Linked DNA regions of Alkalilimnicola ehrlichii MLHE-1. The protein of the gene in region 1 binds, or shares a complex with, the protein of each later gene. Links are inferred from orthologs where the notes say so. Each region holds a gene or a part of one and is shown in the gene's direction. Other genes may lie near its edges.

What was found.
Region 2: the proteins of rne (region 1) and pnp are in contact, whole or in part, in a cryo-EM structure (PDB 9QH0), measured with the Escherichia coli proteins. The link is inferred for Alkalilimnicola ehrlichii MLHE-1 from one-to-one orthologs.
Region 3: the proteins of rne (region 1) and eno are in contact, whole or in part, in a solved structure (PDB 2FYM), measured with the Escherichia coli proteins. The link is inferred for Alkalilimnicola ehrlichii MLHE-1 from one-to-one orthologs.

What each region holds. Positions count from the first base shown.
Region 1 is NC_008340.1:1,632,571-1,638,442, forward strand. What follows is about bases 1,319-5,054. They hold rne (ribonuclease E), read left to right. Parts: upstream 1,319-1,632; coding sequence 1,633-4,854; downstream 4,855-5,054. Other genes in these bases: MLG_RS07305 (low molecular weight protein-tyrosine-phosphatase), read right to left, coding at 4,938-5,054. Also shown: MLG_RS07290 (S49 family peptidase), read right to left, coding at 1-260; MLG_RS07295 (RluA family pseudouridine synthase), read right to left, coding at 268-1,218; more of MLG_RS07305, read right to left, coding at 5,055-5,435; MLG_RS07310 (hypothetical protein), read left to right, coding at 5,586-5,855; kdsB (3-deoxy-manno-octulosonate cytidylyltransferase), read right to left, coding at 5,852-5,872. UniProt on the Escherichia coli protein: Endoribonuclease that plays a central role in RNA processing and decay. Required for the maturation of 5S and 16S rRNAs and the majority of tRNAs. Also involved in the degradation of most mRNAs.
Region 2 is NC_008340.1:2,209,382-2,214,436, reverse strand. Bases 1,171-4,089 are described here. They hold pnp (polyribonucleotide nucleotidyltransferase), read left to right. Parts: upstream 1,171-1,541; coding sequence 1,542-3,638; downstream 3,639-4,089. Other genes in these bases: MLG_RS09875 (TRAP transporter large permease), read right to left, coding at 3,805-4,089; rpsO (30S ribosomal protein S15), read left to right, coding at 1,173-1,442. Outside these bases: 30S ribosome-binding factor RbfA, read left to right, coding at 1-137; tRNA pseudouridine(55) synthase TruB, read left to right, coding at 149-1,075; more of MLG_RS09875, read right to left, coding at 4,090-5,055. UniProt on the Escherichia coli protein: Involved in mRNA degradation. Catalyzes the phosphorolysis of single-stranded polyribonucleotides processively in the 3'- to 5'-direction. Also involved, along with RNase II, in tRNA processing.
Region 3 is NC_008340.1:2,093,668-2,098,738, reverse strand. Bases 1-2,935 are described here. They hold eno (phosphopyruvate hydratase), read left to right. Parts: upstream 1-790; coding sequence 791-2,080; downstream 2,081-2,935. Other genes in these bases: ispD (2-C-methyl-D-erythritol 4-phosphate cytidylyltransferase), read left to right, coding at 2,392-2,935; ftsB (cell division protein FtsB), read left to right, coding at 2,108-2,395; kdsA (3-deoxy-8-phosphooctulonate synthase), read left to right, coding at 1-738. Outside these bases: more of ispD, read left to right, coding at 2,936-3,099; ispF (2-C-methyl-D-erythritol 2,4-cyclodiphosphate synthase), read left to right, coding at 3,149-3,643; tRNA pseudouridine(13) synthase TruD, read left to right, coding at 3,633-4,664; MLG_RS09325 (response regulator transcription factor), read left to right, coding at 4,761-5,071. UniProt on the Escherichia coli protein: Catalyzes the reversible conversion of 2-phosphoglycerate (2-PG) into phosphoenolpyruvate (PEP). It is essential for the degradation of carbohydrates via glycolysis.

The sequences.
Region 1 (5,872 bases):
TGCAGCCCCTGATTGACCAGCTCGGCACTCGCCAGCTCGTCGGCGCTGATCAGCCCGGTAACGTTCACCTTGGCCAGGTGCGGCCCTGTGGGCCGCTCGAACAGGAACCCGCTGGCAAAGGGGATAAGCAACGCGACCAGATAGGCCAGGAACGCCAGCTTGAAGAATATGCCCCAGCGACGCGCCCGTTGGCGCTCCTTGATGCCCTCAAGGGCGATCTCGCGCATGGCATCCCGTTCCCAGCGGTCGTTTTCGTTCATCCGTCAGTTACCCCGTTGAGTCATTGGATTGTTGCGGCGCCTGGAGCTGCGCCACGACCGCCGCCAGCTCGTCCGGCAGCGGCGCCTCGATCGATAAGGGTTGACCGGTGCCGGGGGCGGACAGTTCCAGGCGGTGGGCGTGGAGGAACAGGCGCTTGAGCCCCAACCCCCTCAACCGGCGGTTGACCGCCCGCTCCCCGTAGCGGTCGTCGCCGGCGATGGGCATGCCGAGGTGGGCCGCGTGGACCCGGATCTGGTGGGTGCGCCCGGTGGCGATATCGGCCTCCGCCAGCGTCATGCCCCCGGGGCGCGCCACGGCCCGGAACACCGTCCGCGCCAGCTTGCCGTGGCTGGCGACCCGCACGCCCCCTGCCGGTCCACTGCGGCGCTCCAACGGCGCCTCCACCGGAATGGGGCCGCGCCCGAGTGCGCCGGTGAGCAGGGCCAGATAACGTTTGTGTACAGCGCCCGTGCGGAGCTGCTCGTGCAGTTCGCGCAACGCGCTGCGCCGCTTGGCGACCATCAGGCAGCCACTGGTCGCGCGGTCCAGCCGGTGGACCAGCTCGAGGAAGGGGGCGCTGGGCCGGGCCTGGCGCAAGACCTCGATCAGCCCCCAGGCCAGTCCGCTGCCGCCGTGCACGGCCAGTCCGGAGGGCTTGTCGATCACCAGCAGCCGGTCGTCCTCGTAGAGGATGCGCTGGGCCAATTCGCCCTGCAGGCGGGCGGGCGGCGTGGCCTCTTGGGGGGCGCGCGTCTGGACCGGCGGAATACGCACCGTCTCCCCCGTGGCCAGCCGGCGCGGCGGTTTGGTGCGCTTGCCGTCGACCCGGACCTGCCCGCTGCGCAGCAGCCGGTATATCAGTGACCGGGGCACGCCCTTGAGCTGCCGCATCAGGAAATTGTCCACCCGCTGGCCGGCGTCCTCCGGCCCGATGCGCACCTGTCGTACGCCGCTCATGCTCTTATCCGCCCGTTGCTCATGTCGGCGCATGATAGCAGAGAGCCGGCGGCCATTTGCCGCCTATAGGGGACACTGTTATAGTGCCGTCACGCCGTAGTGGGCCCCATTTGGCCCTGGCCACGCCAGCGGCGCCAGTAAAGATTCCTGCTTCCCCTGCCACCTCGGCGGGAGAACGGACGAACCTGTCCGGGACCGGCCCGACGACCGCCCCGGCCATCCAAGCCCAAAAGACAACACCCCGCATCGCTACCCGAATGAACGCGACGAACCTGCTGGTGACGCATTACCTGGCATTGATCCTGGCTCCCGTAGTCCAGGCCTGCCGGCCGGTATGCACCGAGTTGCGCCCGCCCCGGTTCGAGCGCGAGCGGCCTGCCGTGGCGCCGCGGGGATGCTGGAGACATCACCCTTATGAAACGAATGCTGATCAACGCAACTCAGCCAGAGGAGTTGCGTGTTGCCCTCGTGGACGGGCAACAGCTCTACGACCTGGATATCGAAACCCCGGCCCGGGAGCAGAAGAAGGCCAACATCTACAAGGGCACCATCACCCGCGTGGAGCCCAGCCTGGAGGCGGCCTTCGTACAGTACGGCGCGGAGCGCCACGGGTTTCTGCCGTTTAAGGAGATTGCCCCCAGCTACTACCGCGAGGGTCTCAAGGCCGACGGGGGGCGCCCCAGCATCCGCGATGCGGTGCGTGAGGGCCAGGAGGTGGTGGTTCAGGTGGACAAGGAGGAGCGCGGCACCAAGGGTGCGGCGTTGACCACCTACATCAGCCTGGCCGGGCGCTACCTGGTGCTCATGCCCAACAACCCGCGCGCCGGCGGCGTCTCGCGCCGCATTGAGGGCTCCGACCGGGCCGAAATCCGCGAGGCGCTGCGACAACTCGACGTCCCGGAGGGCATGGGTCTGATCGTCCGCACCGCCGGCGTGGGCCGGACGGTGGAGGAACTGCAGTGGGACCTCGATTACCTGCTCAAGCTCTGGAGCGCTATCCAGAAGGCCGCCGAGGCCCGGTCCGCCCCCTTCCTGATCTACCAGGAGAGCGACGTCATCATTCGCGCGCTGCGCGACTACCTGCGCTCGGATATCGGGGAGATTCTCATCGATGACCCGCAGGTCTTTGAAAAGGCCGTGGAGTTCGTCGAGCAGGTCATGCCGTATAACCGGCAGAAGCTGAAGTACTACGACGACCGGGTACCGCTGTTCACCCGTTACCAGATCGAAAGCCAGATCGAATCCGCCTTCCAGCGGGACGTTCGTCTGCCCTCCGGCGGTGCCATCGTGATCGACCACACCGAGGCGCTGATCTCCATCGACATCAACTCGGCCCGGGCCACCAAAGGCTCGGACATCGAGGAGACGGCCCTGCACACCAACCTCGAAGCCGCCGACGAGATCGCCCGGCAGCTCCGATTGCGGGATCTGGGCGGGCTGATCGTGATCGACTTCATTGACATGGGCCCGAACCGAAACCAGCGGGAGGTGGAAAACCGACTCCGCGAGGCGGTCAAGGCGGACCGAGCCCGGGTTCAGATCGGGCGAATCTCCCGCTTTGGTTTGCTGGAGATGTCCCGCCAGCGGCTTCGTTCGTCCCTGGGCGAGTCGCACCAGGAGGTCTGCGCCCGCTGTGGTGGCCAGGGTACCGTGCGCAGCGTGGAGTCGCTGGCCCTTTCCATCCTGCGCATCGTCGAGGAAGAGGCGATGAAGGAGAAGACCGGGACGGTGCTGGCGCAGCTCCCGGTGGATGTCGCCACCTTCCTTTTGAACGAGAAACGGCCCTCCATCAGTGAGATCGAGGATCGCCACAGGGTGGCCGTGGTGCTGATCCCCAATCGCACCATGGAGACACCCCACTACGACGTCCAGCGCCTGCGTAGCGACGACGAGTCCACCGAGGACCCCAGTTACCGGCTCGCCTCCGAGGAACATCCAGAGCCCTCCCCCGAGTGGTTGGAGCGGGAGGCCGCGCCGCGCTCGGAGGAACCGGTGGTCCAGCGGGTACAGCCGCCCTCCGCACCGCCGCCGACGGCGCCCGTCGAAGAGAGTCCAAAGGAAGAAGCGCCACCACCGCAGCGCGACGCGCCCGAAGGTAGCGGCGCATCGGACGTCGGGATCAGCGGCCTCACCGGCCTGTTCCAGCGGCTCCGTGGCTTCTTTGGGCGGGAAGCGGACAACGACAGCGCCGGTCAGGAGGGTCCAGTCGGCGAGAAGGCCCCTGCTGCCTCCGGGCGACGCGGCAGCGATCAGAAGGGAGCCACCAACGGGCGCCGGGGCGGTGGTAGTAACGGCGGCAAGGGTGGCCGGACACGGCAAAAGGCGCGCCCCGAGGACGGTCGATCGGCCTCGCAACCGGAGGCTACCGGCAAGCCGGAGAGTGATGCCCGGCGCGATGCGGATGAGACCGCCGAGGGCGCCGGTCGCAGCGGTCGCAGCCGGCGCGGCCGGCGGGGCGGACGGCGCCGCCGGCGTAGCGGGAGCACAGGCGGTGGCCAGCCGGAGGAATCGGCCGCACGCCAGGATCAGAAGGGGCAGACCCCGCCGGCGGCAGAGGCCGCGGACGACGCTCCCCGGGATCGCGCCGCCGGCAAGGCCGAGGCCGCCGCCGAGCGGCCCAGGGAGGGAGACCGCGCGGCGGCCGAGAAACCGGCGGCCAGCGAAAAGGTAAAGGCTGACAAGCCGGCGCTGCCAACGATCACCGAGGAGGAGATCCAGGGCAGCGCCACCCCGCAGCTCAAGGACTGGCCACCGCGGGGCCAGGTCGCCACCGAGGCCGCCAGTCCCGAATCGGCGCCGGCGGACGACGAGAGCGGCACCGCCGCCGGGTCGCCGAAGGCCACGCAGGCCCAACGACCGGCGACGGCCGACACCGAGGCCTCCGACACCAAGGCAGATGCGCCGGCGTCCTCCGGTGAGACGCCCGCCGACCAACCGACCGGTGCGCCACCGGCGGCTGGCGGTGACGGGGCCAAGGCGCCGACCGCTGAGAAGGCCGCTGGCGAGAAGCCGGGGGCGCGGCGCAAGCGCTCGAAGCCCAGTGTCCAACCGGGCACGCCGCCGGTCCTGCCGCAGGATATCGGCCCGGATGAACCGTCGGTGCGCTCCGGGCGCCCGCGTATCAGCGCAGCGGCCCCCACCGAGGGCAACGAGGCCGACACCGCCGGCTCGGCTGACGTCGCCCCGCGTGAGCCGACACCGGCTAACACGGGGACCGATCAGCCACCGAAACCGGCGCCGGAACCAGCGCCGGCCAAGGCGCCGGAGCCGGCCCCGGGGTCCGATAGTGAGCCAGCGGCCGCCGACCAGGACGCCGCGCCTGCCGAGGAGGTGCCCAACGCCGCCGACGACGGTGCTGCCGGGCCACAGGCAACCCCTTGGCTGGAGCACGAGCCTGAGAGCAGTCGGGAGGCCATTGGCGCCCATAGCGCGGGTACGCCGGACGCTCCTGATGCGCAGAAGGCCCCGGCCGACACCGCGGATGCCGCGGACACCGCGGGCGACGAAGGCGGGGATCAGACGCAGGAGACCGATGAGGCCTCCCGAAAGGGCGGTTCCCGGAGAAAGGGGCCGGCCGGGGAGAGTGAGGCGCGGCCCGAATCCCCGGACCAGGGCAGGTCACGAGAGGATGACTGAAGGCCGAGGCCCCTACCGCCACCGGCGGTGACGGGGCCTTGTTTCAGCGCGTTCCGGTGCCACGACGGCACCGGCGGCCGGAATCAGGCCCGATCGGTTCGGGAGCCGGACAGTTCCGCCAACAACCCCTCGGCGGCGTCCTCGACCAGGTTCAGCACGTGCTCGAAGCCCTGCCCGCCCCCGAAATAGGGGTCCGGAACCTCCTGCTCCGGGTGGTTCGCGGCGTAATCGAGGAACATTCGGATGCGCTCGCGGTACGGCTTCGGGCACTCGCGCCGCAGATCGGCAAAGTTGGCGCCGTCCATGGCCAGGATGAGGTCAAAGATCTCAAAATCCTCGACACTGACCTGACGGGCGCGCAGGTCGCTGATGTCCACGCCGCGTTGCGCTGCGGCCCGGATCGCCCTCGGGTCGGGCGCCTTGCCGATGTGGTAGTCGTGGGTGCCCGCCGAGTCGATGTAAATGGTGCCCTCCAGCCCCCGCTCTTGGAGCAGGCGGCGGAAGACCCCCTCGGCTGTGGGGGAACGGCAGATATTGCCCATACAGACAAAGAGAACTCTGTGTTTCACACCTTCATTCATGGGGTTGGATGATTTCCTTGCGATGAGGGTTTAACACATGCGCGGCCGGTCACCGGCGATGCCAGACAGTTGTCGGCGAGCCGTCGCGGCCCCGCCCCGCTTGAACAGACGCTATGCTCACAGATATTTCAGACCAGAGGAAGTACCCCCATGACCACGGCGCTTGAAACCCTGCGCAGCTGGGTGGGCCGCGATGTGCTCTTCCAGGGACGGCGGTTGCGCGTGGTGGAACTGCTCGAGGATACCGCCGAAGCCAGGCTCGTGCTCGAGGAGCGTGAAGCGGTCGGCCGCCGCGTGCAAAGCGACCAGTTCGGGGAGGCCCACCGGCGCACCCCCCGTACCTGGACGCTCCCCGTGCACGACCGCGACGGTGTGGCCCCCAACCCGCTGCTCGACGAGATGGTGCTGGCGGAGGACTAGGCCGGCGGCCCCTGCTC
Region 2 (5,055 bases), 580 kb from region 1 along the record:
GTATCCGCCAGGTGCCGGCCCTGCACTTCCAGCACGACACCGCCTTCGACCGCGGCGACCGGCTCAGCCGGCTCATTGATGAGGCGGTGGAGGAAGACCGCCAGCAGCACGACGACGACAAGCCGGACAACGGCTGACGGGGCGCTTAATGGCACGTAAGCATCTGCGCCGGGTCAACGGCATCCTGCTGCTGGACAAACCCGCCGGGCTGTCCTCCAACCAGGCCCTGCAACGGGCGAAACGGCTGTTCCAGGCCCGTAAGGCCGGTCATACCGGCAGTCTGGACCCGCTGGCCACCGGCCTGCTGCCCCTCTGTTTCGGTGAGGCCACCAAGGTCTCCGGCTTTCTGCTGGACGCCGACAAGCACTACCAAGTGCGCTGCCGCCTGGGCGTCACCACCGATACCGGCGATGCCGAGGGTGAGGTGCTGGAGGAGACCCCGGTGCCGGCACTGGACGCGGACCGGGTGGAGGCGGCACTGGCCGGATTCCGGGGCGACATCGAGCAGGTGCCGCCCATGTACTCCGCGCTCAAGCACAAGGGCCAGCGGCTTTACAAGCTGGCGCGTGAGGGTAAAGAAGTCAATCGCGAGCCGCGCCCGGTGCGCATCAATGGGCTCACGCTGGTGGCGCTGGAGGGTGACACCCTGGCCCTGGATGTCCGCTGCTCCAAGGGCACCTACGTGCGCACCCTGGTCGAGGACATCGGCCGGGCGTTGGGCTGCGGAGCCCACGTCATCGGCCTGCGCCGCACCGGGCTGGGTCCGTTCGACGATCCCGACATGTTCACGCTGGAGGCGCTGGAGGCCGCGGCCGGAGAGGGCCTCGAGGCACTGGACAACTGCCTGCTGCCGATGGACAGCGCCCTTGTGCAGTGGCCGGCCGTGGAGCTGGCCGAGGACGTCGCCTTCTTTCTCATGCAGGGGCAGCCGGTGTGGGTGCCCCGCATTCCGGAGGCCGCCTGGTTGCGGCTCTATACCCGCGAGGGCCGTTTCCTGGGCATGGGCTGCCCGGATGCGGAGGGCCGCATCGCGCCCAAACGCCTGCTGGCAACGGGCGGGGGCGGTAAGCAGTAACCCGATGTTGCTTGTTACCCCTGGCGGCCGGGGGCTAAAATACGCCGATTAACCATCAGGTCCATACCAACTGTTTGAGTTTTCAGGAGTCAGTTACATGTCGCTTTCCGCTGAGCAGAAGGGCGAAATCGTCAAGAAACACGCACGTACCGCCTCCGACACCGGTTCGCCCGAGGTGCAGGTGGCGCTGCTGACCGCCCGCATCCAGCACCTGAGCGGTCACTTCGCCGAGCACAAGCAGGACCACCACTCCCGCCAGGGCCTGCTCAAGCTGGTCAGCCAGCGGCGCAAGCTGCTGGACTACCTCAAGCGTAAGGATCGCCAGCGCTATCTCGACCTCATCGAGAACCTGGGCCTGCGCAAGTAAGGGCACGCCCGTCCGCACGCCGCCAATGGGCGCGTGCGCCGGGTGTCCCGCAGGGGCGGGGCACCTCGTCAGTCATTTCAAGAGCAGCCGGATATTATCGTGAAATCAGTCAAGAAGAGCTTTCAGTACGGAAACCACACGGTCACTCTGGAAACCGGTGGCGTCGCACGGCAGGCCGATGGCGCCGTGCTGGTCAACATGAGTGATACGGTGGTGCTCGTCACCGCTGTCGGTCGCAAGGAGGCGGACCCGGGCAAGGGCTTCTTCCCCCTGACCGTCAATTACCAGGAGCGGACCTATGCGGCGGGCAAGATCCCGGGAGGCTTCTTCAAGCGTGAGGGCCGCCCCTCCGAGAAGGAGACCCTCACCTGCCGTCTGATCGACCGGCCCATCCGGCCGCTGTTCCCGGAGGGGTTCTATAACGAGGTGCAGGTGGTGGCCACCGTGCTCTCCATGAACCCTGAGGTGGATGCCGACATCCCGGCATTGATCGGGGCCTCCGCGGCACTGTCTATTTCCGGTATCCCCTTCGATGGCCCCATCGGCGCCGCCCGTGTTGGCTATAAGGACGGCGAGTACCTGCTGAATCCCACCTTCGAGGAGACCGCCGCCTCCGACCTGGACCTGGTGGTCGCGGGCACGGAGAACGCCGTGCTGATGGTGGAGTCGGAGGCCAACCAGCTCCCCGAGGAGGCCATGCTTGGCGCCGTGCTGTACGGCCACGAGCAGATGCAGGTGGCTATCCAGGCGATCAACGAGCTCACCGCCGAGGCGGGCAAGCCGCGATGGGACTGGCACCCGCCGCAAGGCGACGCTGCCCTGGAGACGGCGATCAAGGACCTGGTGGGCGACGACCTGGCCGCCGCCTACCAGATCCCGGAAAAGCAGGAGCGCCAGAACCGGATCGGCGAACTGCGGCAGCGGGCCGTCGAGGCGCTGGGTGAGAACCGTGAGGAAGAGGGCGGTTGGCCCGAGAAGGACGTGGGCGACGCCTTTAAGGGGCTGGAGAAGGACATCGTCCGCGGGCGCATCCTGGCGGGTGAGCGCCGTATCGACGGGCGGGATACCCGGACCGTCCGGCCCATCGACATCGAGGTGGGGAGCCTGCCGCGTACGCACGGTTCGGCGATCTTTACCCGCGGCGAGACCCAGGCTGTGGTGGTGACCACCCTCGGGACCGGCCGTGATGCCCAGATCATCGATGCCATCGAGGGCGAGCGCAAAGAGCAGTTCATGCTGCACTACAACTTCCCGCCCTACTGTGTGGGCGAGACCGGCTTCATGGGCACGCCCAAGCGCCGCGAGATCGGTCACGGTAAGCTCGCCAAGCGGGGCATTGAAGCGGTCATGCCGGCCGCGGACGATTGCCCCTACGTGATCCGCGTGGTCTCCGAGATCACCGAGTCCAACGGCTCCTCCTCCATGGCCACCGTCTGCGGCACCTCCCTGTCGCTGATGGACGCCGGCGTGCCAGTGAAAGCACCGGTGGCCGGTATCGCCATGGGCCTGATCAAGGAGGACGAGCAGTTCGCCGTGCTCTCCGACATCCTCGGCGATGAGGACCACCTGGGCGACATGGACTTCAAGGTCGCCGGGACCGAGAGCGGCGTGACCGCGCTGCAGATGGACATCAAGATCCAGGGGATTACCCGCGAGATCATGGAGCAGGCGCTGGAGCAGGCCCGGGAAGGCCGCCTGCACATCCTTGGTGAGATGAACAATGCCATCAGCGGCCCGCGGAGCGAGATGTCCGAGTACGCTCCGCGCCTGCTCACCATCCGGATCGACCCGGACAAGATCCGTGATGTCATCGGCAAGGGTGGCGCCACCATTCGCGCGTTGACCGAGGAGACCGGCACCACTATCGACATCTCCGACGATGGCAAGGTGACCATCGCCTCCGCGGACAAGGCCGCGGCCGACGAGGCCCGCCGGCGCATCGAGCTGCTCACCGCCGACGTGGAGGTGGGGACGGTCTACGAGGGGAAGGTCTCGAAGCTGATGGATTTCGGCGCCTTCGTCAACATCCTGCCCGGCCGGGATGGCCTGGTGCACATCTCCCAGATCTCCAACGAGCGCGTGGAGCGGGTGGGTGACTACCTCAAGGAAGGTGACACCGTGCGCGTCAAGGTGCTGGAGGTGGACCGCCAGGGCCGTATCCGGCTGAGCATGAAGGCGGTGCAGGACGGCGAGTGATCGCCTGACGCCATCCCGGGGGCCGATGGCTCGGTCCGCGGGATGGGCCCGGCCTGCTGGCCGCTCAGGCCAATAAGAAGGGGAGGCCCGGTGACGGGTCTCCCCTTTTTCGTGATGGCGGCGCCCGCCCGCGACGGGCAGGCGCCGTTCGCCGTACCCGTGGCGCCTAGCCGAAGGCCAGTTGCGGCAGGAACAGCGAGATCTGCGGGAAGGCGATGAGCACCGCCGTGGACAGCAACAGGATAAAGATGAACGGCGGCGTGCCCTTGATGGTGTCCCAGTAAGGTCGCCTGAAGATCGCGATGGCGGTGAAGATGTCGCAGCCAAAGGGTGGCGTGGCCGAACCGATGGCCGCCTGCAGGGTGACGATGACGCCCACGTGCACCGGGTCGAGCCCGGTGGCGTCCACCAGCGGGGTGAAGATCGGTGTCAGCACCAGGATGACCACGATGGGGTCCACGAACATACAGCCGATGAAGTAGGCGAGGGCGATGACGATTAACGCCATCTCGGGGTTGCCCGCCAGGGTCTCGATCAGCGGCCCGATCAACTCCCGGGGGATCCGCGCTGCCGAGACCACGTACGAGAAGACCTGGCCGGAGGCCACCAGCACGAAGACCACCGCGGTGATCAACCCGGTGGACAGGGCGATGGGCCAGATCTCCTTGATGTGCAGCGACCGGAAGATCACCACCTCCAGCAGGAAGGCGTAGGCCACGGAGACGGCCGCTGCCTCGGTGGGGGAGAAGAAGCCGGCGTAGATGCCACCCACGACAATGATCGGGAAGCCCATGGGTAGCAAGGCCCCGCGCAGGGCCTGCAGCCGAATCGACCAGGTTGACCTGTCCTGCACCGGGATCTGCTTTAGCCGGGAGTAGATATAGGTGTAGACACAGAAGAAGAGCAGGATCAGCAGCCCGGGCAGGATGCCGGCGATGAACAGTTCGCGCACCGAGGTGCGGGAGACCACGCCGTAGACGATCATGCCGATGCTCGGCGGGATGAGCAGGGCGATGTCACTGGCGTTGATGATCAGTGCGGTGGTGAAGCTGTCCTTATAGCCGGCCTTGATCAGCTTTGGGCGCAGCGGCCCGCCGATGGCCACCACCGTCGCCTGGGTGGAGCCGGAGACCGCACCGAAAAGGGTGCAGCTGATGGCCGCGGTGACCGGCAGCCCCCCGCGCAGGTGGCCGAAGAAGCTCATGACCAGATCCAACAGACGGTTGGCGGTGCGGCCCTTGGTCATGATGTCGGCGGCGAGGATGAACAACGGCACCGCCGCCAGCACCGGCGAGGAGATGCCGGAGACCATTTGCGCGACAATGCGGTTCGTGCTGATGAAATCCAGCTCGAACAGCATGACGTAGAGGGCTGCGGAGAGCAGCGGCACCATCAGCGGGAAGCCCAGGAGCAGCAG
Region 3 (5,071 bases), 460 kb from region 1 along the record:
GCCGGGGCACTGGCGGAGATGACCGGTGAGCTGGGCATCCCGTTCATCTACAAGTCCTCCTTTGACAAGGCCAACCGCAGCTCCCACGAGAGCTATCGGGGCCCCGGTCTGGAGGCCGGGCTCCGGGTGCTGGAGCAGGTACGCCGCCAGATCGGCGTCCCGGTGATCACCGACGTGCACGAGGACACCCCGCTGGTCGAGGTGGCGTCGGTGGTGGACGTGCTCCAGACCCCGGCCTTCCTGTGCCGGCAGACCAATTTCATCCAGAACGTGGCCCGGCAGGGCCGGCCGGTGAATATCAAGAAGGGCCAATTCCTGGCCCCCTGGGACATGCGCCATGTGGTCGCCAAGGCCCGCGAGGCGGGCAACCAGCAGATCATGGTCTGCGAGCGGGGCGTCTCCTTTGGCTACAACAACCTGGTCTCGGACATGCGCGCCCTGGCAGTGATGCGCGAGACCGGGGCCCCGGTGGTGTTTGACGCCACCCACTCGGTGCAGTTGCCGGGCGGGCAGGGCAGTGCCTCGGGGGGGCAGCGGGAATTCGTCCCGGTACTGGCGCGGGCGGCGGTGGCCGCCGGCGTGGCCGGGCTGTTCATGGAGACCCACCCCGACCCGGACCAGGCGCTCTCCGACGGCCCCAACGCCTGGCCGCTGGAGCGCATGCGCGAGCTGCTGGAGACGCTCATGGAACTGGACCAGGTGGTCAAGGGGCGCGGCTTCACGGAACAGGGCCTTTAGCGCACCGTCGCCCGACAACATCGTATTTGTTCGTTTTTTGGAAGGGGAACCGATGGGGACCATCAAGCAGATCAAGGCACGTGAAATACTCGACTCGCGGGGCAATCCGACCGTTGAGGCGGATGTCATCCTCGATTCCGGCGTCATGGGCCGGGCGGCTGTGCCCTCCGGCGCCTCCACTGGCACCCGCGAGGCGGTGGAACTGCGCGACGGCGACGCCGGGCGCTACCTGGGCAAGGGGGTGCGCAAGGCGGTGGAGAACGTCAACACCGTAATCGCCGACGCCCTGTGCGGCATGGACGCCTCCGGCCAGCGGGCCCTGGATGATCGGATGCGGGAGCTGGACGGGACCGACAACAAGGGCAAGCTGGGTGCCAACGCCCTGCTGGCGGTCTCCCTGGCGGCCGCCCGCGCCACCGCTGCCGAGCGCGGGCAGTCATTGTTCCGCTACCTGAACCCCGAGGGGCCCTGGTCGCTGCCGGTACCGATGATGAACATTCTCAACGGCGGCGAGCATGCGGACAACAGCGTGGACATCCAGGAGTTCATGGTCATGCCCACGGGCTTCGACCGCTTCTCCGAGGCCCTGCGCTGTGGCACTGAGATCTTCCACGCCCTCAAGAAGGTGCTCCAGGACCGTGGCCTCAACACCGGGGTCGGGGATGAGGGCGGTTTCGCCCCCGATCTGCCCTCCAATGAGGCGGCGCTGGAGGTGATCCTGGAGGCGATCGACCGGGCCGGCTACAAGGCCGGTGAGAACGTCTGGCTGGCGCTGGACGCGGCCAGCTCCGAGTTCTACCAGGATGGGGTCTACCGCTTGGCCTCGGAGGGTCGGGAGTTTTCCGCCGAGGCGTTCGCCGACTACCTCGCCGATCTCTGTGCCCGCTACCCCATCCTCTCCATCGAGGACGGGATGGACGAGTCGGACTGGGTCGGCTGGAAGGCGCTGACCGATAAGCTTGGCGACCGGGTGCAGTTGGTGGGGGACGACCTGTTCGTGACCAACACCCGGATCCTCAAGCGCGGGATCGACGAGGGGGTGGGTAACTCCATCCTCATTAAGTTCAACCAGATCGGCACCCTCTCCGAGACCCTGGACGCCATCGCCATGGCCCACGAGGCCGGCTTCACCTCCGTGGTCTCCCACCGCTCCGGCGAGACCGAGGACACCACCATTGCCGACCTGGCGGTGGCCACCACCGCCACCCAGATCAAGACCGGTTCGCTGTCCCGCTCCGACCGGGTGGCCAAGTACAACCAGCTGCTGCGCATCGAGGAGGAGCTGGGCGAGCAGGCCGACTACCCGGGGCTGGCGGCCTTCCCGCAGCTTCGGCGCGGCTGACGCGCGGGGCGCGCCCCGTGAACCCTCATGCGTTGGGTGCTCGCCGGTCTCACCGCGCTGCTGCTGTGGCTCCAGGGGCTGCTCTGGTTCGGCGAGGGCGGTCTGAACGACGTCCGGGGGCTGAGCCGCAGTGTCGAGGCCCAGCGGGAGGAAGTGGACCGGCTGCGCCAGCGCAATCAGGCCCTGGAGGCCGAGGTCAACGACCTCAAGACCGGCCTGGAGGCGCTGGAGGAGCGGGCCCGCAGCGAGCTGGGTATGATCCGCGAGGGCGAGACCTTTTATCAGATCATTGAACGGGAGGATGACGCCCGGTGAGTGAACCACGGATCTGGGCGGTCCTGCCGGCGGCCGGTGTCGGCCGGCGTATGGGCGGACCGCTGCCCAAACAGTACCTGCCGCTGGCCGGGCGTCCGGTGATCGCCCGGACCCTGGATCGACTGCTGGCACTGCCGGCCGTGCACGGCGCCGTGGTGGCCCTCTCCCCCGAGGATAACCACTGGGATGCCCTGGGCTACCGACACCGGAAACCCGTGCACCGGGTGCCGGGTGGGGCGGAACGCAGCGATTCGGTCCAATCCGTTCTGCATTGGCTCGCCGAACAGGGGGGCACACGGGACTATGCCCTGGTGCATGACGCGGTGCGGCCCTGTGTCGGGATGGCGGAGCTGGAGCGGCTGATTGACCGCGCCCGGGACGAGCGCGGCGGCTTGCTCGCCTTTCCGGTGCGCGACACCCTCAAGAGGGACGACGGTGACGGCCACGTGGCCCGCACCGTGGACCGCGAGGGGCTGTGGCACGCCCTGACCCCTCAGCTCTTTCCGGTGATGGCATTGCGCGAGGCGCTGGCGAAGGCCGGCGAGGCCGGACTCACCATCACCGACGATGCCTCGGCCATGGAGGCGGTGGGCGGGCGCCCGCGCCTGATCCCGGGCGAGGCCACCAACATCAAGATCACCCGCCCGGCGGACCTGGCCCTTGCGGAGGCCATCCTGGTCGCCCAGGGCGGGACCGGCGCCTGACCCCCCCCCTGGTCGGCGACATGGACTCAAGGCGCGGAGGCAGACAGACATGATCCGGGTAGGACAGGGCTTTGATGCCCACCGGTTCGGCGAGCCCGGCACCCCCCTGATCCTGGGTGGGGTGCAGGTCCCCCATGAGCGTGGGCTGGCGGCCCACTCCGACGGCGACGTGCTGATGCACGCGGTCACCGATGGGCTCCTGGGTGCGGCCGGTGAGGGCGATCTGGGCACCCACTTTCCCGACTCAGACGATGCCTATAAAGGCATCGACAGCCGGATCCTGCTGCGCGACGCGCTGCAGCGGGTCCGGGCCGGTGGCTGGCGCGTGGTGAACGTCGACGCCACCCTGATCGCCCAGGCACCCCGCATGAACCCCCATGTGGGGGCCATGCGCGACCATCTGGCCGCCGACCTCGAGGTGGCGCCTTCGGCGGTAAACGTCAAGGCGACCACCACCGAGCGCATGGGGTTTCCGGGCCGGGGCGAGGGCATTGCCGCCATGGCGGTGGTGCTGATCGCCCGGGATGGTTTTTTTGAGCACTGAGCAAGCCGCGTCCCTGCCCCGCGCCTGGGGCCCCCCGCTGGGCACGGCGCGCCTCAAGGCCACCCCGGAGGACTTCCTGGTCGAGGAGCAGACCGGGCTCTGCCCTTGCGGCGACGGGGAGCACCTGTGGCTGTGGGTGGAAAAGCGGGGTCTGAACACCGCGCAGGTGGCCCGGGCGCTGGCCGAGGCCGCCGGCATCCACCCGCGGGCGGTCTCCTTTGCCGGCCTGAAGGACAAACACGCCCTGACCCGCCAGTGGTTCAGCCTGCAGTCGCCCGGTCGGTCGCTGCCCCTGGGCGTGGGGGAGGGGCCGATCCCGGGCGTGCGCATCCTGATCGCCCGGCGCCACCATCGAAAGCTGCGCACCGGGGCCCTCAAGGGCAACCGGTTCGTGCTGACCCTGCGGGACTGCGACGCCGATCCGGCGGCGGTGGCACAGCGCCTCTACCGCATCAGCACCCAGGGCGTGCCCAACTACTTCGGCCACCAGCGCTTCGGGCGTGGCGGCGGCAATCTGGCCCAGGCCTCGGCCTGGTTCGCCGGCGGGCGTCCGCCCCGCGACCGCAAGCTGCGCGGCCTGCTGCTCTCCAGCGTGCGGTCCGAGCTGTTCAATCGGGTGCTGGCGCGGCGGGTCGGGGAGGGCAGTTGGAACCGACTGTTGCCGGGCGAGGTGGCCATGCTCGATGGGCGCGGAGCGGTGTTCGAGACCGATCCGGCCGACCCCGCTCTGCCCGGGCGGTGTGCCCGTCTGGAGATCCACCCCACGGGGCCACTGGCGGGCGAGCGCGGGGTGCAGCCCGGCGGCGAGGTCGCGGCCCTGGAGCGGTCGGTATTGGCGGCCGAACCCCTCTGGCACCAGGGCCTGGCGCGGGCAAGGATGGAGGCGGCGCGCCGTGCGCTGCGCCTGCGGGTGGTCGATCTCGCCTGGCATTGGCCGGCGCCGGGCCGGCTCCAACTTAGTTTCCGGCTGCCTGCCGGGGCCTATGCCACCGTGGTGGTACGGGAGGTGTTGGAGTGTTGATTAACGCACGCAATTACACAAAAACCCAATTATAATAAGATGACTATACTGAAAGGCGTAGTCTTTTCTCGCCTTGAATGTTGGGGGGGCCGGGGTTTGAGCGATCTGGAGACGGGAGCGGGTACCGTCTGCCTGAGCGGCTTTCCGGCGGAGGAGGCGGAGCGGCTGACAGGCCTGCTCCAGGGTGCGGGCCTGCGGGTGACGCTCTGCACCCGCCGCTGCCGGGAGGGGGGCTGCGAGCGGGGCGAAGTCCCCGGGTGTGTGTTGCTGAACCTCGATGCCGACCCCGATTGCCTGGCAAGCCTGGACAGGGCGTTGGGGCCCGGGTCGGCTATTGCCCCGCTGGTGGCCCTGGTGCGGACGCCCGCGGTGGCGCCGGTGGTTCAGGCCCTGCGCCACGGTGCCTG